Regions from separate parts of the Jeotgalibacillus aurantiacus genome, predicted to be linked through region 2. Evidence: predicted binding sites of a transcription regulator. Region 2 holds the regulator's gene; the other holds the start of a gene.
What was found. Region 2 encodes LexA, which represses DNA repair genes until DNA is damaged. Its sites were predicted from a motif close to CGAACATATGTTCG; they were not measured.
Positions count from the first base shown of each region.

Region 1: the regulator LexA is predicted to act here: its motif matches at 896-909, upstream of H7968_RS13010 (type IA DNA topoisomerase).

Region 1 covers NZ_JACNMS010000004.1:12,265-22,433, reverse strand. Annotated here, with positions in the region: gene H7968_RS13010 (type IA DNA topoisomerase) at 1-809, opposite strand, end outside; gene metK (methionine adenosyltransferase) at 1,533-2,732, opposite strand; SAM riboswitch class I at 2,889-3,033, opposite strand; gene pckA (phosphoenolpyruvate carboxykinase (ATP)) at 3,344-4,936, shown strand; gene H7968_RS12995 (DUF2584 domain-containing protein) at 5,374-5,616, opposite strand; gene H7968_RS12990 (alpha/beta hydrolase family protein) at 5,600-6,409, opposite strand; gene ytkD (RNA deprotection pyrophosphohydrolase) at 6,406-6,888, opposite strand; gene H7968_RS12980 (DUF6612 family protein) at 7,008-7,868, shown strand; gene H7968_RS12975 (hydrolase) at 7,921-8,298, opposite strand; gene H7968_RS12970 (DUF6154 family protein) at 8,448-8,681, shown strand; gene H7968_RS12965 (Dps family protein) at 8,727-9,173, opposite strand; gene ytzI (YtzI protein) at 9,318-9,473, shown strand; gene yidD (membrane protein insertion efficiency factor YidD) at 9,470-9,709, shown strand; gene H7968_RS12950 (metal ABC transporter solute-binding protein, Zn/Mn family) at 9,805-10,169, shown strand, end outside.
Region 2 covers NZ_JACNMS010000002.1:399,250-409,418, reverse strand. Annotated here, with positions in the region: gene hflX (GTPase HflX) at 1-946, shown strand, start outside; gene H7968_RS06870 (methionine gamma-lyase family protein) at 955-2,220, shown strand; gene H7968_RS06865 (MerR family transcriptional regulator) at 2,456-2,848, shown strand; gene glnA (type I glutamate--ammonia ligase) at 2,879-4,213, shown strand; gene H7968_RS06855 (alpha/beta fold hydrolase) at 4,413-5,312, shown strand; gene lexA (transcriptional repressor LexA) at 5,379-5,999, opposite strand; gene yneA (cell division suppressor protein YneA) at 6,157-6,489, shown strand; gene H7968_RS06840 (YneB family resolvase-like protein) at 6,504-7,160, shown strand; gene H7968_RS06835 (DUF896 domain-containing protein) at 7,227-7,460, shown strand; gene tkt (transketolase) at 7,662-9,665, shown strand; gene H7968_RS06825 (YneF family protein) at 9,843-10,064, shown strand.

The DNA of each region.
Region 1 (10,169 bases), on a different contig from region 2:
ACGTTACCGAAGAGCGTTTTTCCTTCTTCAATTTGATGTTTTGAAAGGATCTGTGCAGCATCTTCTGACGTTTTAAACGATTCTTTATGTTTCGTCTGAAAGTTGATTTCTTTTGCCTGATGATCAGCGAGCAGCTGGAAAAACGGCTCAGGCTTAAAGTTTTCGATCTCATGCTGCCGCTGCCAGATCATATAAAGCGTTGGTGTCTGAACGCGGCCAACGCTGAATGGTCCGTCAATTCCTTTTTCCTGAAGCAGCAACGTATACAGCCTCGACATATTCATACCGACAAGCCAGTCACTCAGCTGTCTCGTTTGCGCTTCGTCATACAGAGACAGATAATCCTCCCCATCCCGGAGCTCCTGAAATCCTCGACGGATCACGTCTTTTTCAAGCGAATTAATCCATAAACGTTTCGTCGGTTTATGCATCATATTAGCCTGTTCAATAATAGAGCGGGCAATATTTTCCCCTTCACGGTCACTGTCTGTTGCCACGATAATCTGATTCGCTTTTCTTAAAAGGCCTTTTATGATGTTAAATTGAGCCCGTTTTGCGTATGGGACTGTAAATTTGAATTCATCCGGAATAATCGGCAGCAGATCAAGCCGCCAGCGCTTCCATTCTTTTTTGTAGGCATGTGGCTCCTCCAATGATACGAGATGTCCGAATCCCCAGGTAATGGCGGCACCACCCGGAAAAAGCGGATCGGAGATTTCATAATAGCCATTGCTTTTTTTAGCGGATGAAAAAGCATCCGCGTAGCTTTTTGCCTGTGATGGTTTTTCAGCAAGGATGACTGTGTACAAGGGAATTCCTCCTAAGTTGTTTTTGAGGGGATTTGTTTGGGGAGTGCTGCGGATTGTTTTATTTTATCATTGTTGGGGATGGAATGCGAACGTTTATTCGGAGAGTGGGTTGATGTTGTGAAAAGTATAGGAGTATGTTTGTATAAACCGGACTGGGAGCATCCTTCGCTTTCTTTTGTCTAGCTGCGGCGACTAGCCCCTCGAGGTCATAAGTCAAAAATGAACGAGGGTAAAGAGCAACCCTCGTTTCATTTTCGTCTTATGCTTGTCGGGGCTGGACGAGTCGCCTCCGCTTTTCTAAGGCCGCGCGGTGAGCCAGCTAGCGCTTTGCGCTACGCTGTCTCACCTGTCGCTTCTCTGCAGTAGGAGTCTACGGATGCCCCCAGCCCTTTGAGCTGTTTTCTACAATCTTATTGATTGAAATAAGTGATGGGAAAACCGGTCCCGGACCTTTGAGATGAAAACGGGAATATTCGATACATTTATTTGTTAGAACAGTACAATTCGGTCCGCAGAACGATACAAATCACAATCGGAACATGACAAATAAAGTCATTTACAAGGTGAACATAACAATAAAAATTTGAAACGATTAAAATAAATTTTAGATCGATTTAATTAATCTCTGAAACAGTACAATTCCTCCATCCCCACACAAAGACGCATAAAACTAAAAAACCGGAACCTGCACAAGTCAGGTCCCGGTTCATTATTTACAAATGATTACGCGTTTACTTCCGCTTTAAGCACGTCAGCTTTGTCTGTTCTTTCCCATGGAAGGTCAAGATCATTACGTCCGAAGTGTCCGTATGCTGCTGTCTGCTTGTAGATTGGACGGCGCAGGTCAAGCATTTTGATGATGCCGGCCGGGCGAAGGTCGAAGTTGTTGCGAACGACTTCGATCAGCTTTTCTTCATCTGCTGTTCCTGTTCCGAATGTGTCGATTGAAATAGATACAGGCTGTGCTACGCCAATTGCGTAGGCAAGCTGTACTTCACATTTGTCAGCAAGGCCTGCTGCTACGATGTTTTTCGCTACGTAACGGGCTGCATAAGCACCTGAGCGGTCAACCTTTGTTGCATCCTTACCAGAGAATGCGCCACCGCCGTGACGTGCATAACCGCCGTATGTGTCAACGATGATCTTACGTCCTGTAAGACCTGCATCTCCCTGAGGTCCTCCGATTACGAAGCGGCCAGTCGGGTTGATGAAATACTTTGTATTGTCATCGATCAGGTGTGCAGGCACAACCGGCTTGATGACATGCTCCTTCAGATTGCGCTGGATACGGTCCAGGCTTACTTCAGGGTGGTGCTGAGTTGAAATAACGATTGTATCGATGCGTACAGGCTGGTTATTTTCATCATACTCAACCGTTACCTGTGTTTTACCGTCCGGACGAAGGTAAGGAAGAACGTCTTCTTTACGTACTTCTGTCAGGCGTCGGGATAGTTTATGTGCAAGTGAGATTGGAAGAGGCATAAGCTCTTCTGTTTCGTTGCAGGCAAAGCCGAACATCAGCCCCTGGTCACCCGCTCCGATTGATTCAATTTCAGCGTCAGTCATATTGCTTTCACGATCTTCAAGGGCACGGTCAACACCTGCTGCAATGTCAGCTGACTGCTCATCGATTGATGTCAGTACTGCACATGTTTCAGCGTCAAAGCCGTATTTTGCACGTGTATAGCCGATTTCACGAATCGTTTCGCGCACGATTTTCGGGATATCAACATAAGTAGATGTTGAAATTTCTCCGGCTACGAGTACAAGACCCGTCGTTACAGATGTTTCACAAGCCACGCGGGCATTCGGATCATCCTTTAAAATGGCATCAAGAATTGAATCAGAAATCTGGTCACAAATTTTATCCGGATGTCCCTCCGTTACGGACTCGGATGTAAAAAGATGACGTTTTGTTGACATGAAAGTCTCCTCCTTGTGAAGCGTATATAGTCGACGGTACTCATTACCCTTAGAGATCGAACGTTAACCTTTTATGATCTTCCAAGTATCGGCCAAAATAAAAGAAACCTCTCCCCATGTTTGTGAGGAAAGGTTCATTCGTCAGATCGCCTTTCACTCTTATCGTTCAAGACAAGTTCGTCTTGCTACAGGTTAGCACCTTCGCTCAAGTGATGGTTTTACCGCAAAAGCTGTTCGCTTTTTTGCAGAGCAGGTTGCTGGGTTTCATAGGGCCTGTCCCTCCACCAGCTCGGGATAAGAGTATCCGTTCAAAGAACAATCATACGGAAACAGCCGGGTGATGTCAACACTTACTTTTTCAGAAACAGAGTCACGATAAATGTCAGAAAATACGAACAGATTTCTTCTTTATTTCATTATAATGTAAGGGCTTTCAATTCAGGGCTGGAAAATGTTATGTTTAATAGGTGAAGTATTTTTACTTAAGCAACCAGGAACTTTTTCTGTGACAATCCTGTAAATTCGATTAATTAGTATAGACTATTTAAGTTAATGTGTTATACTAATTTCGAACAAAGGGATAACCATTTTTAAAAAAGGGTGGGAATGCAATGACAACAATCCGGAATTCATCAGACCTTCAGGAACTTCTTGCAGGGAACAATGTTCATAAAAACTTATCTGTTCCTCAGCTGACTGAAAAAGTCCTTATGCGTGAAGAAGGAACATTAACCTCAACCGGAGCAGTCCGTGCCGAAACAGGTACATATACCGGCCGCTCACCTAAAGATAAATTCATCGTTGATGAGCCGTCTGTACGTGATCAGATTGACTGGGGCAATGTCAACCAGCCAATTTCACAGGAATCTTTCGAGCGTCTATATGAAAAGGTTCTTGCACATCTGTCAGAAAAAGAAGAGCTCTTCGTATTTGAAGGGTTTGCCGGTGCCGATCTTGATTCAAGATTACCAATCCGTGTCGTAAATGAGCGCGCGTGGCATAACCTGTTTGCCCATCAGCTCTTTATCCGCCCGAAAAAAGATGAGAGCTGGAGCAGCCCGACAGAGTCACCATTTACCATTTTGTCCGCTCCGTCTTTAAAAGCCGATCCGGCTAAAGACGGCACCCGTTCTGAAACATTTATCGTCGTTTCATTTGAGCAGCGTACCATCCTGATCGGCGGAACGGAATATGCCGGAGAAATGAAAAAGTCAATCTTCTCTGTCATGAACTACCTGCTTCCGCAAAAGGATATTATGCCGATGCACTGCTCAGCCAATGTTGGAGCTGAAGGTGATGTTGCCCTGTTCTTCGGACTTTCCGGTACAGGAAAAACAACGCTGTCGGCAGACGCTGACCGCCGCTTAATCGGGGACGATGAGCACGGCTGGTCTGATAACGGCGTGTTCAATATTGAAGGCGGCTGCTACGCAAAGTGCATCCAGCTTTCAAAGGAAAAAGAGCCACAGATTTATAACGCGATCCGCTTCGGATCCGTACTTGAAAACGTTGTGCTGGATCCTGATACGAAAGAACCTGATTACGATGATTCATCACTGACAGAAAATACGCGTGCCGCTTACCCGCTACAGGCAATGGATAATATCGTGGACCCAAGCAGAGCGGGACATCCAAATACGATCATTTTCCTGACAGCTGATGCGTTTGGCGTACTGCCTCCGATTTCGAAATTAACGAAAGAACAGGCGATGTATCATTTCCTAAGCGGATATACATCAAAGCTTGCCGGAACAGAGCGTGGCATCACTGAACCGGAAGCAACATTCTCAACCTGCTTCGGCTCACCGTTTCTGCCATTGAAACCAACCGTTTATGCTGAAATGCTAGGTAAGAAAATGGAAGCTCATGATGTAGAAGTGTTTCTCGTTAACACTGGCTGGACAGGTGGCGCCTACGGAACCGGATCCCGCATGAAACTTGCTTACACAAGAGCCATGGTCCGTGCAGCCCTTCACGGTGAACTGAGAAACGCTGAAACAACGAAAAACGGACTATTTGGTCTTGAAACACCGCTTCACGTTCCAGGTGTTCCGGATGATGTACTCGTTCCACGTTTTGCATGGCCGAGCGAGGAAGCTTATGAAGCAAAAGCAATGGAGCTTGCACAGAAATTCAAAGAAAACTTTAAGAAGTTTACGACCGTTGATGAAAAAATCGCTGAGCTTGGCGGTCCAGTTATTTAATACTGATTGGGGTCAATCAACGAACGTACACATAGAAAAAAAGAGTCCTTAACAGGGCTCTTTTTTAATGCTTGTTATTCTACGAAACCTGCCGGGACATTCCTTCGCTCCTTTGTCTAGATGTGACAGGCAGGGACTAGCAAACTTTCTGCACAATTTTTAAAATTATCAAATCATTTAGGAATACAACTCGAAGTGCACAAACCAAAGAGACTATAAAAACTGTATGAGGGCTGGGGGACATCCGCAGACTCCTATGGCGGAAAGGGACAGGTGAAAACCTTGTGCGAAGCGCAAGGGGTTCACCGCCCGGCCATGGAAAGCGGAGGATGTCCCCCAGCCCGGTTTTTTCTATCTTCTTCTAGGTATGAGGAATGTCCCGGCACGGCTTTCGAAAACTACCTTCTAGTTAAAAAGAGCCCAATTATGGACTCTTTTTAGTTACTCGACTGCAATGTCTTAAGTTCATACGAAATAATCGTTGCCTGGTCGCGCCATTCGAGGCGGTGTATTTCTGCGGTTCCTTTTAGTTCACCTTCAATTGTTTTGCGCACTTCAAGAGGCACATGCATTGGATAAAGCCTGTATCCGTCCTTGACCAGCTGAAAAAAGTTTTCCTGCTGACGCACTTCTTTTCCTTTTGTGACAATCATTGTGTTCATTTCAAGAGGCATCCCCATGACCGTTCACTCCTTTCTGCTGTTTCATCCATGTCGTTAATTTCCTTACTACTCCCAGGTTTTCAAGCGGTGGAAAATTATGATCGAAGTGTTCATAATACCACGTTTCGCAGTGTTTACCGAGTTCCTTCAGACGATTTTCAAGTCTCAAGGCGTGTTCGAAAGTTACATTTGTATCTAATACGCCATGTATAATCAGAACCGGACATTGAATACGCTCTGCATCGTAGAGCGGTGTTCGCCATTTATAAGATTCGGGCTGAGTTTTAGGAGAACCGCCAATGACTCTTTTCATCATTCTTCTCATGTCTTTTCTTTCATCATACGTCAGTTCCATATCTGATACGCCGCCCCAAGTGACCAAAGAAGTGACATGTTCGAGTTCTACGGCTGCCTGCAGCGCCATGACGCCTCCGCGGGAGAATCCGAAGATATGCAGCCGCCCGTTTACAGATGGATGATCTCGTAAATAGGCAGCTGCTGAGAATACGTCATGACGGTCTTCCCCGGCAAAATCCTCGTTGCCTTCTCCCCCTCTGTTTCCCCGGTAATAAGGGGCAAAAACAACGAAACCCTGCTGGGCAAACTGGGCAATTCTTGAGGGTCTGACCATACCTACTCCCTTGATCCCTCCACGCAAGTAGAGAAACGCATCATATATCCCTTCTTCTGCAGGCTCAGCTAAAAGTCCTTTTACCCGAAGGCCGTCTGACCAGTAAATCACTTCATGCATTTTGACGGAGGCAACCGGTGAAGGATAGGGATTTCTGGTTAATTCAACACCATCGTTCATATTTTAGCTCTCCCTTTATCAAGCTGATTCAGGAAAGCCAGCGAGTGCTTCAGCACATCATCCTTCATGATAAAGCTGTAGGCATCGTCTTGCTGCTTTTCAACGAGATCATCTTGTGTCAGCACCGGCCCTTCTGTCTCATGAAAGTCGTCCTGATCATAAAAGGACTGAAGCTCTGTAAAAAAAACATTTTTGATGATCGGTGTATCAAGATGTACTTTATATTGTCCGATATAATGTAATTCCCCTGCTTCTGCTCCAAGCTCTTCCCTGATCTCTCTTCGTGCAGCCTGTTCAGGATTTTCCCCCGGCTCCACTTTACCCCCAGGAAACTCAAGGCCGCGTTTTTTATGTTTGGTTAATACCCACTTACCTTTGTATCGCGTCACGATCCAGACATGTGCAGGTGTGCTGGAAAACGGGTTTTGATCATATGAAAAATCAACATTGTTTTGATAATAATCCAGAAATCGAAACATTCAGGCACCTACTTTCGACAGGAAATTCTATTTTTTAGGATTTTTATGAAACTTTATCTATTTATACCCGTATCTATACTGTACGATAAACATAACAACATTACAGGAGATGATATAAGATGAAAAAATGGCCAATCTATGCTGCGTCTGCTTCATTAGCTTTATTACTTGCAGCGTGTACCGAATCTGCCGAGCCTACAGAAGGCACAGAAGAAGCATCTGATATGACACTGCAGGAAGTATTTGAAAAATCCATTGAGGCTAGTAACGACATTTCGAGCCTCAAATCCACGATGAATATTGATCAGACCATGACAATCAGTGGAGAAGATATGACATTTGACACAACATCCAGCTCTGATGTGGAAATGACTGCTGATCCACTCGCGATGTATCAGGTCACAACAACAAGCATGTCCGGTGAAGGTGCTGAAGAAGCCATGCTGCCTGAAACTGAGATGGAGTCTTATATTACACAGGATGGGTTCTTTATGTATGATCCTGCCTCAGAACAATGGATGAAACTGCCTAAGGAAATGTCTGATCAATTTCTTCAAATGAGTGAGCAACAGTCAGATCCAGCCGCTCAAATAGAAGCACTTGAACCGTTCATGGACGATTTCTCATTTGAGCAAAACGACTCTTCCTATATTTTAACCCTCAATGCATCCGGAGAAAAGTTTAGTGAGTTTCTGATTGATCAGGCAGGAGAAATGATGCCTGAGATGGGCATGGGGATGTCTGTTGAAGAACTGTTTGAAACGACAACATTTGAGGATGTAAAATATGAAATCGTCATCTCAAAAGATGATTATCTGATGGAGTCTCTTGTGTTGGATATGACAATGAATATGGACATGGAAGGTGAAACGATGTCTATTAAACAGCACTTGGAGTCCGAGTACACAGAATATAACACAGTTGACGAAATTACTGTGCCGCAGGAAGTATTGGACAGTGCTGTAGAAATGGAAATGTAATAACAAAAAACGATGAATCCCCTCTAAAAATTTTTTTAGAGGGGATGATTGATTATTCCGAACGCTTTTCTTCCAGATCCTCTTCCCCAACACCGATATAAGGATGATCGGCAGTCGGTTCTTTTAGACCCATCGATTTGATATGGTTTCTTGCTTCCTCATCTCCTATTTCCCCGATCAGTCTGTATATGCGGATCAACAATGAGTCAGACTTCATATTCGGTTCATCGTCATGGTACGGTACAAATGGGGTCTGTGCTCTCACGAATCCTTCCATTGAGGCATCCTCCCCACGATCAAACAGCATTCTGAGTTCCGTAATTTCATCATCCGTTGCATAAACGACAAATTCATAAGGTGAATCCGTGCCGCTCCTCAGTATTTCTCCTCTGGCAACTGATACATAATACGTTTTTTTCTCCTGTTCCATATCATCCCTCCTATAAAGAAAGTATGCCCAGACATCTGTATGCTAAAAATATGATTATCTTCAACTTGACCGGGTATAGTTATTCTAAGACAAACGACACCCATGATCTCTCTCATACTAATTACATCAAAGGAAATGGGGACGACTGAATGAAACTCGTAGACGAGATTTTTGAAATGTATAAAGGAAAAATACGCGGCACTCAGGAGGACTTTGATATTATTGCTTTTACCATTCTTGAGCAGCTGGATTACAACGAGCTGATTGATATGGTCAAAGAGCTTCCGGAAGAGGAACTTGCTTATTTCATACGCCTTTACATAGTTGAATCATTAAAGGGCCGTATGGAAAAATATGCAGATGATACTTCTTTTTATCATTAATACGAAATAGGCGGGACAGGCTCCGTTGGAGCGTCCCGCCTATTTTTATTTACCAAGAAACGATCTTAACATCCAGGCATGCTTCTCAAGACTCTGGTGAATGGACAGCAGCATATCGCTGGTCATTTCATCATCATCCTTCTGTGCAAGCTCCATACCTGTTTTTAAATCATTCATAAGCGTTTCAAAGTCATCGTAAAGTGCCTCCACCATCTGGTCAGCTGTCTCGTTTCCTTTTGCTTCTTTTACGAGTGACAGTTCAAGAGATTCCTTCAGGGTGGCAACCGGCTCTCCTTTTAGTGCCAGAAGACGCTCGGCAAGTTCATCAATATGAAGGGCCGCTTCATTGTAAAGCTCTTCGAATTTTTCGTGTAATGTGAAGAACTGATGCCCTTTCACATACCAATGAAAATTGTGCAGCTTCGTATATAATACTGTCCAGCTTGCAATTTGTTTGTTCACGTTTTTCACCAAGTTAGGGTTCGCACTCATTTTGAAATCATCCTTTCGAAATTAATGATCCGTTTGTTCACACCTATATTTTTACCACTCAAGGTCATATTATAAACATTTAAGCATTTATCATGCGGCTTGAAAGGTCATCCGTGCTAAACTTAAATAAGGAGTGTGATCATAGTGGCTTTATCTACGTTAATTATTATTTCACTGGTCGTTATTGCTTTAGTCTTAGCGCCGTTTTTTATTGCTATTAATAAAGGTTATGGCTATGAACATAAGGTGGACCCTCTTCCGGATCAGGAAAAGGAAGCTGACAAGGAACGTGAACAATGAAAAGATTGATGTTAGGGTTTATCCGTTTTTATCAGAAAGGAATATCCCCTTTAACTCCACCGAGCTGCCGCTTTTATCCGACGTGCTCTCAATACGGGCTTGAAGCAATACAAAAACATGGTGCATTTAAAGGCGGAATCATGACGATTATCAGAATTTCAAAGTGTCACCCTTTTCATCCGGGTGGCGTCGATCAGGTGCCCGAAAAATGGCCGTCAGGAAGAAAAAATTCCTGACGGTTTTTACTTGCTTTCTTTTTTAAACCGTAGTAAAGTAGCATATGTTGATTATAAATCGTAACTATTACTATTTAAAAATAAGAGGTGCAAATATGAAAAAGAAAGCTTTACTTTTACTAGCTGCTACTGCTCCCTGGATTTTGGCTGCCTGTAATTCATCAGACGGTTCATCCAGTGAAAATAATGAAAATACATTAGATGTTTATACAACGGTATATCCGCTTCAGTATTTTGCTGAGGAAATTGGCGGAGAATATGTAAATGTAGAAGCCATTTATCCTCCGGGTGCTGATGAGCATACGTTCGAACCTTCCCAGCGCGATATGATTGATTTGGCTGAAGGCGATTTATTTTTCTATATCGGTCTTGGTCTGGAAGGTTTTGTAGATAATGCCACAGACGTTCTTCAAAGTGAAGATCTCACAATGGTTGCGACAGCAGATTATGTGTCTGACGC
Region 2 (10,169 bases):
TATCGACCGTACCCAGTTGATTCTTGATATTTTCGCGCAGCGTGCAAGGTCTAAGGAAGGTAAGCTGCAGGTTCAGCTCGCCCAGCTCGAATATATGCTGCCGCGTCTTGGGGGTCAGGGTATTTCACTATCCAGACTCGGAGGCGGGATCGGAACAAGAGGACCGGGTGAAACCAAGCTTGAAACGGATCGCCGTCATATCCGCAGGGAAATTGCTGAGGTGAAAAGAAAGCTTGAGCAGGTCGTTCGTCACCGGGCAACTTACAGAGAGAGAAGAAAGCACAACCGTATTTTCCAGTTTGCGCTGGTCGGGTATACGAATGCCGGGAAATCCACGTTATTTAACAGGCTGACAAATTCAGATTCCTACGAAGAAAATCAGCTGTTTGCGACGCTTGATCCGTTAACAAGAAAAAGCTCCCTGCCAAGTGGATATGAGGCGGTCATGACGGATACGGTAGGATTTATTAAGGATCTTCCCACCACGCTTGTGGCATCATTCCGCTCCACGCTTGAAGAAGTGCTGCAGGCTGATTTGATTCTCCATGTCGTGGATGCATCCCACGATAACCATGAAGAACATGAAAAGACCGTGAAAAAATTACTCTCAGATCTTGAAATGGATACGATTCCGAGGCTGACTGTTTACAATAAAAAAGATCTGATTCATGATGATTTTGTTCCGGATCCGAACGACCCATTTATTCTGATCAGTGCATTCTCAGAACAGGATCGTAAAAAGCTGCTGGAAAAAATGGAGATACAGATGAAAGAACAGCTGTCTTCCTATTCAGTCAGAATTGCATCAGACCGTGGCAGAATTCTGTCTATCCTGAAAACGGAAAGTCTGATTGAAGAATTAACCTTTAATGAACAGGATGAAACATACCGTGTGAAGGGATATATTACACCTGAACATCCTGTTCTTTCTGAAATTAAAAAATAGGAGTTTAGATGATGTTTAAAACAGATTTTGCACCACAACTTGAAAAGTGGATCAGAAACGCTGAGGAAAAAATCAGCCCGGTCCATCTCGCAATTGAAAAACGTGCTGAACACAATCAGGAAAAAGTGCTGAATGCTTTTTTGAAAAATAAAATCAGTGACAGTCATTTTATACCGACTACCGGATATGGATACGATGATCAGGGGAGAGGTGCTTTGGAAGCAGTATTCGCTGATGTGTTCGGTGCAGACGCAGCCCTTGTTCGTCCTCAGATTATTTCAGGAACGCACGCCATCAGCATCGCGCTGTTTGGTGTGTTGCGCCCTGGTGATGAACTGCTTTATATCACGGGGAAACCGTATGATACCCTGGAAGAAATTATTGGTATCAGGGGGACGGATAACGGTTCTCTAAAAGATTTTGGCATTCATTATAACCAGGTTGACTTGACGTCTGATGGGAAGATTGATCTTGAAAAAGTGGTGACAAGCATCCGTCCTGAAACGAAAATGATCGGGATCCAGCGATCTAAAGGTTATGCGGTAAGGCCGTCATTTACAATAGAGGATATAAGAGAAGCGGTCAGTCAGATTAAAGAGGCATACCCGGATGTAGTGATATTTGTAGACAATTGTTACGGAGAATTTGTGGAAACAGAGGAGCCGTGCGCTGCCGGTGCAGATCTGATTGCAGGTTCATTGATTAAAAACCCGGGAGGCGGACTTGCCAAAACAGGCGGTTACCTTGCCGGCACAAATGAGCTGATTAAGCAATGTTCTTACCGCATGACGTCTCCCGGGATCGGGGCTGAAGCAGGTGCGAGTCTTTACTCGCTTCAGGAAATGTATCAGGGGTTTTTCCTCGCACCGCACGTCGTCAGCCAGGCACTCAAAGGAGCTGTTTTTACATCTGCGCTGTTGGAGGAAGCAGGTATGACAACAACACCATCGTGGAATGAAGTCAGAACAGATTTAATTCAGGCTGTGGAGTTTGGGGACCGCGAGAGAATGATTGCGTTTTGTCAGGCAATCCAAGCCGCATCCCCGGTAAATGCTCAATTTGCCCCTCAGGCGGATTATATGCCGGGATATGAGGATGATGTGATCATGGCAGCAGGTACTTTTATCCAGGGGTCTTCTATTGAACTGTCAGCTGACGGGCCGCTGCGTCCGCCTTACGCAGCATATGTTCAGGGAGGCTTAACGTATGAGCATGTGAAAATTGCTGTCAGCCGTGCCCTTCAATCCCTGATTGCACAGGATCTAATTAAATAAATCAAAGATAGACACCCGTTTGCACTGCGGGTGTTTTTTCTTTATGATCTGAGGGTGTCATAATTAAATGAATAAAATTAAAAAAAGATGAATAAAAAATCAAAGTTAGGGAAAAGAGAGAAATGTGTGAAAAAACAAAATAATTTTCATGTAAGAAAACCTGACGTGATGTTGACAGTAGAAATAACATGTAATATAATCAAATTGTCGACAGGGACGAAAGGGGATTTTACAGATGGGCAGTGAGATTCGACGTAACATGCCGCTGTTTCCGATCGGCACAGTTATGCAGCTGGCTGACTTAACAGCCCGTCAGATTCGTTATTATGAAGAGCATAAACTGATCTCTCCGGCAAGAACAGAAGGCAACCGCAGACTGTTTTCGTTAAATGATATTGATCGGCTGCTTGAGATTAAAGATCTCCTCGAGCAGGGAGTGAACATGGCCGGCATAAAACGAATTCTTGGGGGACAGGAAGAAGATCAGCATGAGAATCCTGCTTCTGCAAAAAAGCCGGAACTCTCTGATGAAGATTTAAGAAGCATTTTGAAAAAAGAAATGATCAGTTCAGGTAAACTGAACCGTTCAAGTTTAAGAGCTGGAGACCTTTCGAGGTTTTTCCGCTAAAACTACATAAAAACAGGAGGAATCACAATTATGAGTAAGTATTCACGCGAAGATATCATGCGCATGGCGAAGGAACAGAAAGTTAATTTCATCCGCCTTCAGTTCACAGACATTCTTGGTACGATTAAAAACGTAGAAATCCCTGTCAGCCAGCTTGAAAAAGCATTGGACAACAAAATGATGTTTGACGGATCTTCCATTGAAGGTTTCGTGCGTATCGAGGAATCTGATATGTATCTTTTCCCGGATCTTGATACTTGGGTTGTATTCCCTTGGACGGCTGGAGACGGTAAAGTTGCCCGCCTGATCTGTGATATTTATAATCCGGACGGAACTCCGTTTGATGGAGATCCACGTAATAACTTGAAGCGCGTGCTGAAAGAAATGGAAGAGTTAGGCTTTACAGACTTTAACCTTGGGCCTGAGCCGGAGTTTTTCCTGTTCAAGCTTGATGAAAAAGGGGAGCCTACACTTGAGTTAAACGATAAAGGTGGATATTTTGACCTTGCTCCAACGGATCTTGGTGAAAACTGCCGTCGTGACATCGTAATTGAACTTGAAGCAATGGGCTATGAAATTGAAGCTTCTCACCATGAGGTAGCGCCAGGACAGCACGAAATTGACTTTAAATATGCTGACGCAATCTCAGCATGTGACGATATCCAGACGTTCAAGCTTGTTGTTAAGACCATTGCACGTAAGCACGGTCTACACGCAACGTTCATGCCAAAACCGCTATTTGGTGTTAACGGATCAGGGATGCACTGTAACATGTCTCTATTTAAAGACGGCGTTAACTCATTCTTCGACGAAAATGCAGAAAACCAGCTGAGCGAAACAATGCTTCAATTCATGGGCGGAATCCTGAATCACGCATCAGGCTTCACTGCAGTAACAAACCCGACTGTAAACTCTTATAAGCGTCTAGTACCAGGCTATGAAGCACCTTGTTACATCGCATGGTCAGCTAGAAACCGAAGCCCGCTGGTTCGTATCCCGGCTTCACGTGGACTAAGCACACGTATTGAGGTACGTTCTGTAGACCCTGCAGCGAACCCATACCTTGCAATGGCTGTTCTTCTGCGCGCGGGACTAGACGGAATCAAAAACAAAGTAACGCCACCAAAGGCAATCGACCGCAACATCTATGTAATGGACAAAGATGAGCGCGAAAAAGCAGGCATCAAGGATCTTCCTGCAACATTATTTGCTGCACTTGAAGAGCTGAAGAAAGATGACGTCATCACCGGTGCCCTTGGAGAGCACATCTTCGAACACTTCGTTGAAGCAAAAGAAATCGAGTGGGATATGTTCCGTACGCAAGTGCACCCATGGGAGCGCGAGCAGTACCTGGAAATGTACTAAACCGATCGACAAAACCTTAAGAGCTGAATCAGCTCTTAAGGTTTTTTTCTTTTTCAACCGGCTCGGTTTATTTTAATGGCATCTTCTGAAGTGTAATGAATTGATGGTTCCCATGAGTTTTTTTCTTTTTACTTGAAGTCTTGCATGAACTAAAACGGGGTATGAGAAAGTAAAGGTTAAAAACTGAGGGGGAGATAAGATGGCGGACACCTATAAGGGGTTTAAATCAAAAGAGGCATACATGGAATATACAGAGGTTTACGGGCGTGTGATGAGCCATTGGAACGTGAAAACAGAATCTTCCAACATTGTGACATCATTTGGTGATGTTCATGTGATCAATGCAGGACACCATGGCGGCAGACCGCTTGTCTTTTTTCATGCATTTGGCTTTAGTGCAGCCATGTGGTATGGCGTGGCAAACTACTTAAAAGATCATTACAGGTTGTATTTCATAGACGTACTAGGAGAATTTAATATGAGTAATACAAAAGATCATCTGAATGAGCGTGAAGATTATATAAAATGGATCACAGAGGTACTGGATGCCCTAGGCATTGATCAGGCGGATATGATTGGACATTCAAATGGGGGGTGGCATGTGCTGAATTTTGCCCTCTTAAAACCGGAACGGGTAAATGAAATCCTGCTGCTCGCGCCTGCTGCTGCCATCAAACGGATGAACCTGTCTTTTTATATGAGACTGGGCTTTACTAACCTGTTTCCGAACAGACAAAACATTGTCAGTTCGTTTTGCAGGTGGCTCACGCATGAGCGCAAGCCCGAACAGGATGATTTGTTTAAGCTTTATTACATTGGCCAGACCAGCGTTGTTTGGGAGTATGTCATGACTCCGCCAAAAATGTTTAAAAATGAGGAACTGAGTAAGCTGTCCGTTCCTGTCACAGTTGCTGTGGGGGAAAATGAGGTCATCTATAAACCTGAGAAGCTTATAAAAGCAGCGAAAGAAAAATTTCCTCAATGCAGCGTTAACATGATCAGTAAAGCAGCGCATATGATTCCGGTTGAAGCGCCGGAGGAAACGGCTAATCTCATTCAATCAATTTTCAGTCATAATGACCGGAAGAAATCCGTATAGTTAAAAAAGCTGTTCGATAAGACAGCGTTCAGATACTCTGATGCGCCATTTATCGAACAGCTTTTTTTAATGCACCTGGCGGTAAACGCCAACGACTTTTCCTAATATGGAAACAGAATTCAGTATGATTGGTGCCATTGAGGAGTTTTCCGGCTGCAGGCGGACATGATCTTTTTCCTTAAAGAAACGTTTGACCGTTGCTTCCTCCTCTTCAGTCATCGCCACCACAATATCTCCGTTATTAGCGGAGCTCTGCTGCTTCACGATTACATAGTCACCATTTAAAATACCTGCTTCAATCATGGAGTCTCCAACGATCTCAAGCATGAATACCGTATCATCTGCTGAGGCAAGACGTTCCGGCAGAGGAAAATATTCCTCCACATTTTCAATAGCAGTTATTGGTGAACCTGCCGTTACTTTACCAACGAGCGGCACGTTGACAACACGCTGAGTCGGGATGGAATCCTCTTCTAAGCTGATCACTTCAATCGCGCGCGGCTTAGTCGGGTCTCTTCTGATCAGTCCCTTACTTTCAAGTCTGGCTAAATGGCCATGGACGGTTGAACTTGATGCGAGTCCGACGGCAAGGCCGATCTCACGCACAGAAGGCGGATAACCCTTGTCCTGAACTTCCCTCTTTATAAAATCGAGTATATCGAGCTGTCGCTTAGATAATTTTTTCATGTTTGCACCTCTCTTTGGAATCCAAATCTTTCCTTGATTATAGCATGCAAAAAATAAAAACACAAACATAAGTTCGAGTTTTTGTATTGACGGAAACAAACGTTCGTATTATACTTTTGGTAACAAAAGCGAACAAACATTCGATGGAGGGATCTTCATGACAACATTGTGGAAAAAGTATTCATTTGTTATTCTGTTTTTTATTGTAACGCTGTTCTTCAGCTTATTTTTGGTTTTTACAACATCTGCTGATGAGCAGTCCTCTTATAAAATGGTACAGATACAAGAAGGCGATTCATTATGGAAAATTGCAGAGGAGTATGCTGAAGGGGCGTCCATGTCTGAGCGGGAATTTATCGACTGGGTATCAGGGAGTAATCAGCTGAATTCTTCTTATATTTATCCTGGTGATGAACTTGTGATCCCATTAAAAAAGGAGTGGAGTGAGTCAGAGTTTGACAGCATACAGCTCGCTTCAAACACTAAGTAAGGAGCAGAATATCGATGAAGGTCATCATTTATTGCCGGGTAAGCACAGAAAAAGATACACAGGAAACATCTTTGACACGTCAGGCTGAAGAGCTGACGGAACTGGCAAGGAGAAATGGGGACGAGGTGGTGAGGATCATCTCTGAAAAAGCAAGCGGCTTCGACCTTGACCGGGAAGGAGTATTTGAACTGCTTGAAACCATCAGAAGCGAACAGGCGGAAGGGGTACTGATCCAGGATGAAACCCGGATAGGCCGGGGGAATGCAAAGATCGCTCTTTTGCATACATTAAAAAAGGAGAAAGTAAGGATTTTCTCTATTGCCCATGACGGCGAACTTCAGCTTTCAGAGTCAGATACAATGATTCTTCAGATTGTCAGTATGGTTGAGGAACATCAGAGGAAGCTGCATAATCTAAAAATAAAGCGCGGAATGAAGCGAGCGGTTGAAAATGGTTTTAAACCGGAAAAGAATCTGAAGAACAGAGGAAATAAAGAGGGACGCGAAAAAATTGAAGTTCCGGTTGAAGAGATTGCAAGGCTTCGCCAAAACGGCCTGACTTTTCATGAAATTGCTGCGACATTAAGAGGTCTCGGTCATTCAATCTCAAAAGCAACCGTTCATAGAAGATATATTGAATTTCAGACAGATCAGGAAAAGCTGAACAGATAACTTGTCATTTCACGCTCTTTCTTTTAAGATACAAAGAAGCTGAAGTATCGGGAAAGGGTGTATAAAATGCTTCCAGAAGCCAAAATCAAACGGATTAATGAACTTTCGGCAAAGGCAAAAGCAGACGGGTTGTCGAGTGCTGAAAAAGAAGAACAGACGAAATTACGGACCGAATATATAAAAGCATTCAGAGGATCTATGAAGCAGACGATTGAGAATGTAAAAGTAGTAGATCCGGAGGGAAAGGACGTTACCCCTCAAAAATTAAAAGATGCAAAACAGCGCAACAAAATGAACTGAATCTTTAACATCTGATCACAAATGGTCAGGTGTTTTTATTTTTATCCTCTGTTTACAGTGTCATACAGGAATAGTGTGGAACAGATGGGAGTGTCAGGTTCATAAATGAACTTTTTTAAAAACGATACAGTGAGATGTTTGTACATCTGTGCAATTTTGCGTACAATAGACACATATTGAGTTAGAGAGAGGATGTAGTGGATGTTTACACAAACTGATCAATTGGCAATTAACACAATCCGGACATTATCGATCGATGCGATCGATAAAGCGAATTCGGGTCACCCGGGACTTCCAATGGGGGCTGCTCCATTTGCATACACGCTATGGACACAGTTTATGAACCATAACCCGAAAAATCCGGACTGGTTCAACCGTGACCGCTTTGTGCTATCTGCAGGACATGGTTCCATGCTTTTATATAGCCTTCTGCATCTTTCAGGCTATGACCTTCCAATGGAAGAAATCAAGAATTTCCGTCAGTGGGGTTCGAAAACACCTGGACACCCTGAATATAAACATACTAAAGGTGTAGAAGCGACTACGGGTCCACTTGGACAAGGGATCGGTATGTCTGTAGGGATGGCGATGGCTGAGCGTCATTTAGCGGCGAAATATAACAAAGAAGGTCATCACATTGTTGACCATTATACTTACACATTATGTGGAGATGGCGATTTGATGGAAGGGGTTTCATCAGAGGCAGCTTCACTGGCTGGACATCTTGGATTGGACAAGCTGATCGTATTATATGATTCAAACGATATTTCACTCGACGGAGATCTGGATCGCTCGTTCTCTGAAAGTGTAAAGAAACGTTTTGAGTCTTACAACTGGCAGTATATCCGCGTAGAGGACGGAAATGATCTTGATGAAGTTGCTGCAGCAATCAAAGAAGCAAAAGCAGACACAAGCCGTCCAACAATGATAGAAATTAAAACAGTTATCGGATTCGGATCTCCAAACCGTGCCGGTACGTCAAAAGTTCACGGTGCTCCACTTGGTAATGAAGAATCTTCATTAACAAAAGAAGCGTACAAGTGGGAACACGAACCATTCCACGTTCCTTCAGAAGTATACAGCCGTTTTGAAGAGCTAGTAGTTGAAAACGGTCAGAAAAACGAAGCCGCATGGAACGAAGCATTTGCAGCTTATAAAAATGCTTACCCAGAGCTTGCTGAAGAGCTTGAAAATGCCATTAACGGCACTCTTTCTGCAGACTGGGATAAAGAAATCCCGGTATATGAAGAAGGGAAGTCACTTGCAAGCCGTGCTTCTTCAGGGGAAGTGTTAAATGCGATTGCCAAAACAGTACCTTCATTATTTGGGGGATCTGCAGACCTTGCAGGATCTAACAACACAATGATGAAGGAAGAAGATGACTTCACAGCTGAAACGCCTGCAGGCCGAAACATCTGGTTTGGCGTACGTGAATTTGCGATGGGCGCAGCACTGAACGGAATGGCCCTTCATGGTGGACTTCACGTTTATGGTGGAACGTTCTTTGTATTCAGTGATTATGTACGTCCGGCAGTTCGTCTGTCAGCGTTGATGGGTGTTCCTGTCACATATGTCTTCACTCACGACAGTATCGCAGTAGGTGAAGACGGTCCGACTCACGAGCCGATCGAACAGCTGCCATCACTTCGTGCAATGCCAAACCTTTCTGTTGTGCGTCCAGCTGATGGAAACGAAGTGGCTGCAGCGTGGAAACTTTCGATTGAAGCGAAGGATCACCCTACAGCACTTGTGTTGACAAGACAAGGGTTGCCAACGCTTCCTAACACAGCAGAAACAGCATACGAAGGTGTGAAAAAAGGTGCTTATACCGTCTCACCTGCACAAAAAGAAGAAGCAGATGCATTGATCCTTGCAACAGGATCTGAAGTCGGTCTCGCTTTTGAAGCCCAGCAGGCTTTAAAAGAAGAGAATATTGATGTAGCAGTTGTTTCCATGCCATCCTGGGACCGCTTTGAAAAGCAGTCAGATGAGTACAAACAGTCTGTTCTTCCAAAATCAGTGAAAAAGCGTCTTGCAGTTGAAATGGCAACGCCACTAGGCTGGGAGCGTTACACGGGTGACGAAGGGGATATCCTTGGTATCACAACATTTGGTGCATCTGCTCCAGGCGGAACCGTACTGAAAGAATACGGATTTACAGTGGATAACGTTGTAAATCGCGTAAAAAACCTTCTAAACAAATAATCTGCAGAAGCAAATAATGCTTTAATCTTTCGTGCCACGGGTAGCCGAGCTTACCCGTGGCACAACTTTTTTTATTTAAATTGCTATACTTCGATATCAAAATGTAATAAATCATTGTATATTTTAATCGGTTCTTGTACACTTTTAATGAAAGTATGAATTAGGAGGCAATATAAGATGGAATTATGGCTTGCAATTGTATTAATTGTTGTAGCTTTGCTTGCCGGAGTCGCACTTGGATTCTTCATCGCACGTAAATACATGATGACGTATCTCAAAAAGAACCCGCCAATCAATGAGCAAATGCTTCGCATGATGATGATGCAGATGGGAATGAAACCGTCGCAGAAGAAAATCAATCAGATGATGAGTGCTATGAATAAGCAACAGCAAAAATAAAAAAATGAACAGCACTTTCTGCTAACAGAAAGTGCTTTTATTTTACATAGCAGTGGAATGTGAATCATTCGTGTCAAACTCCGTTTGACACGCCTTGCAGGAAGA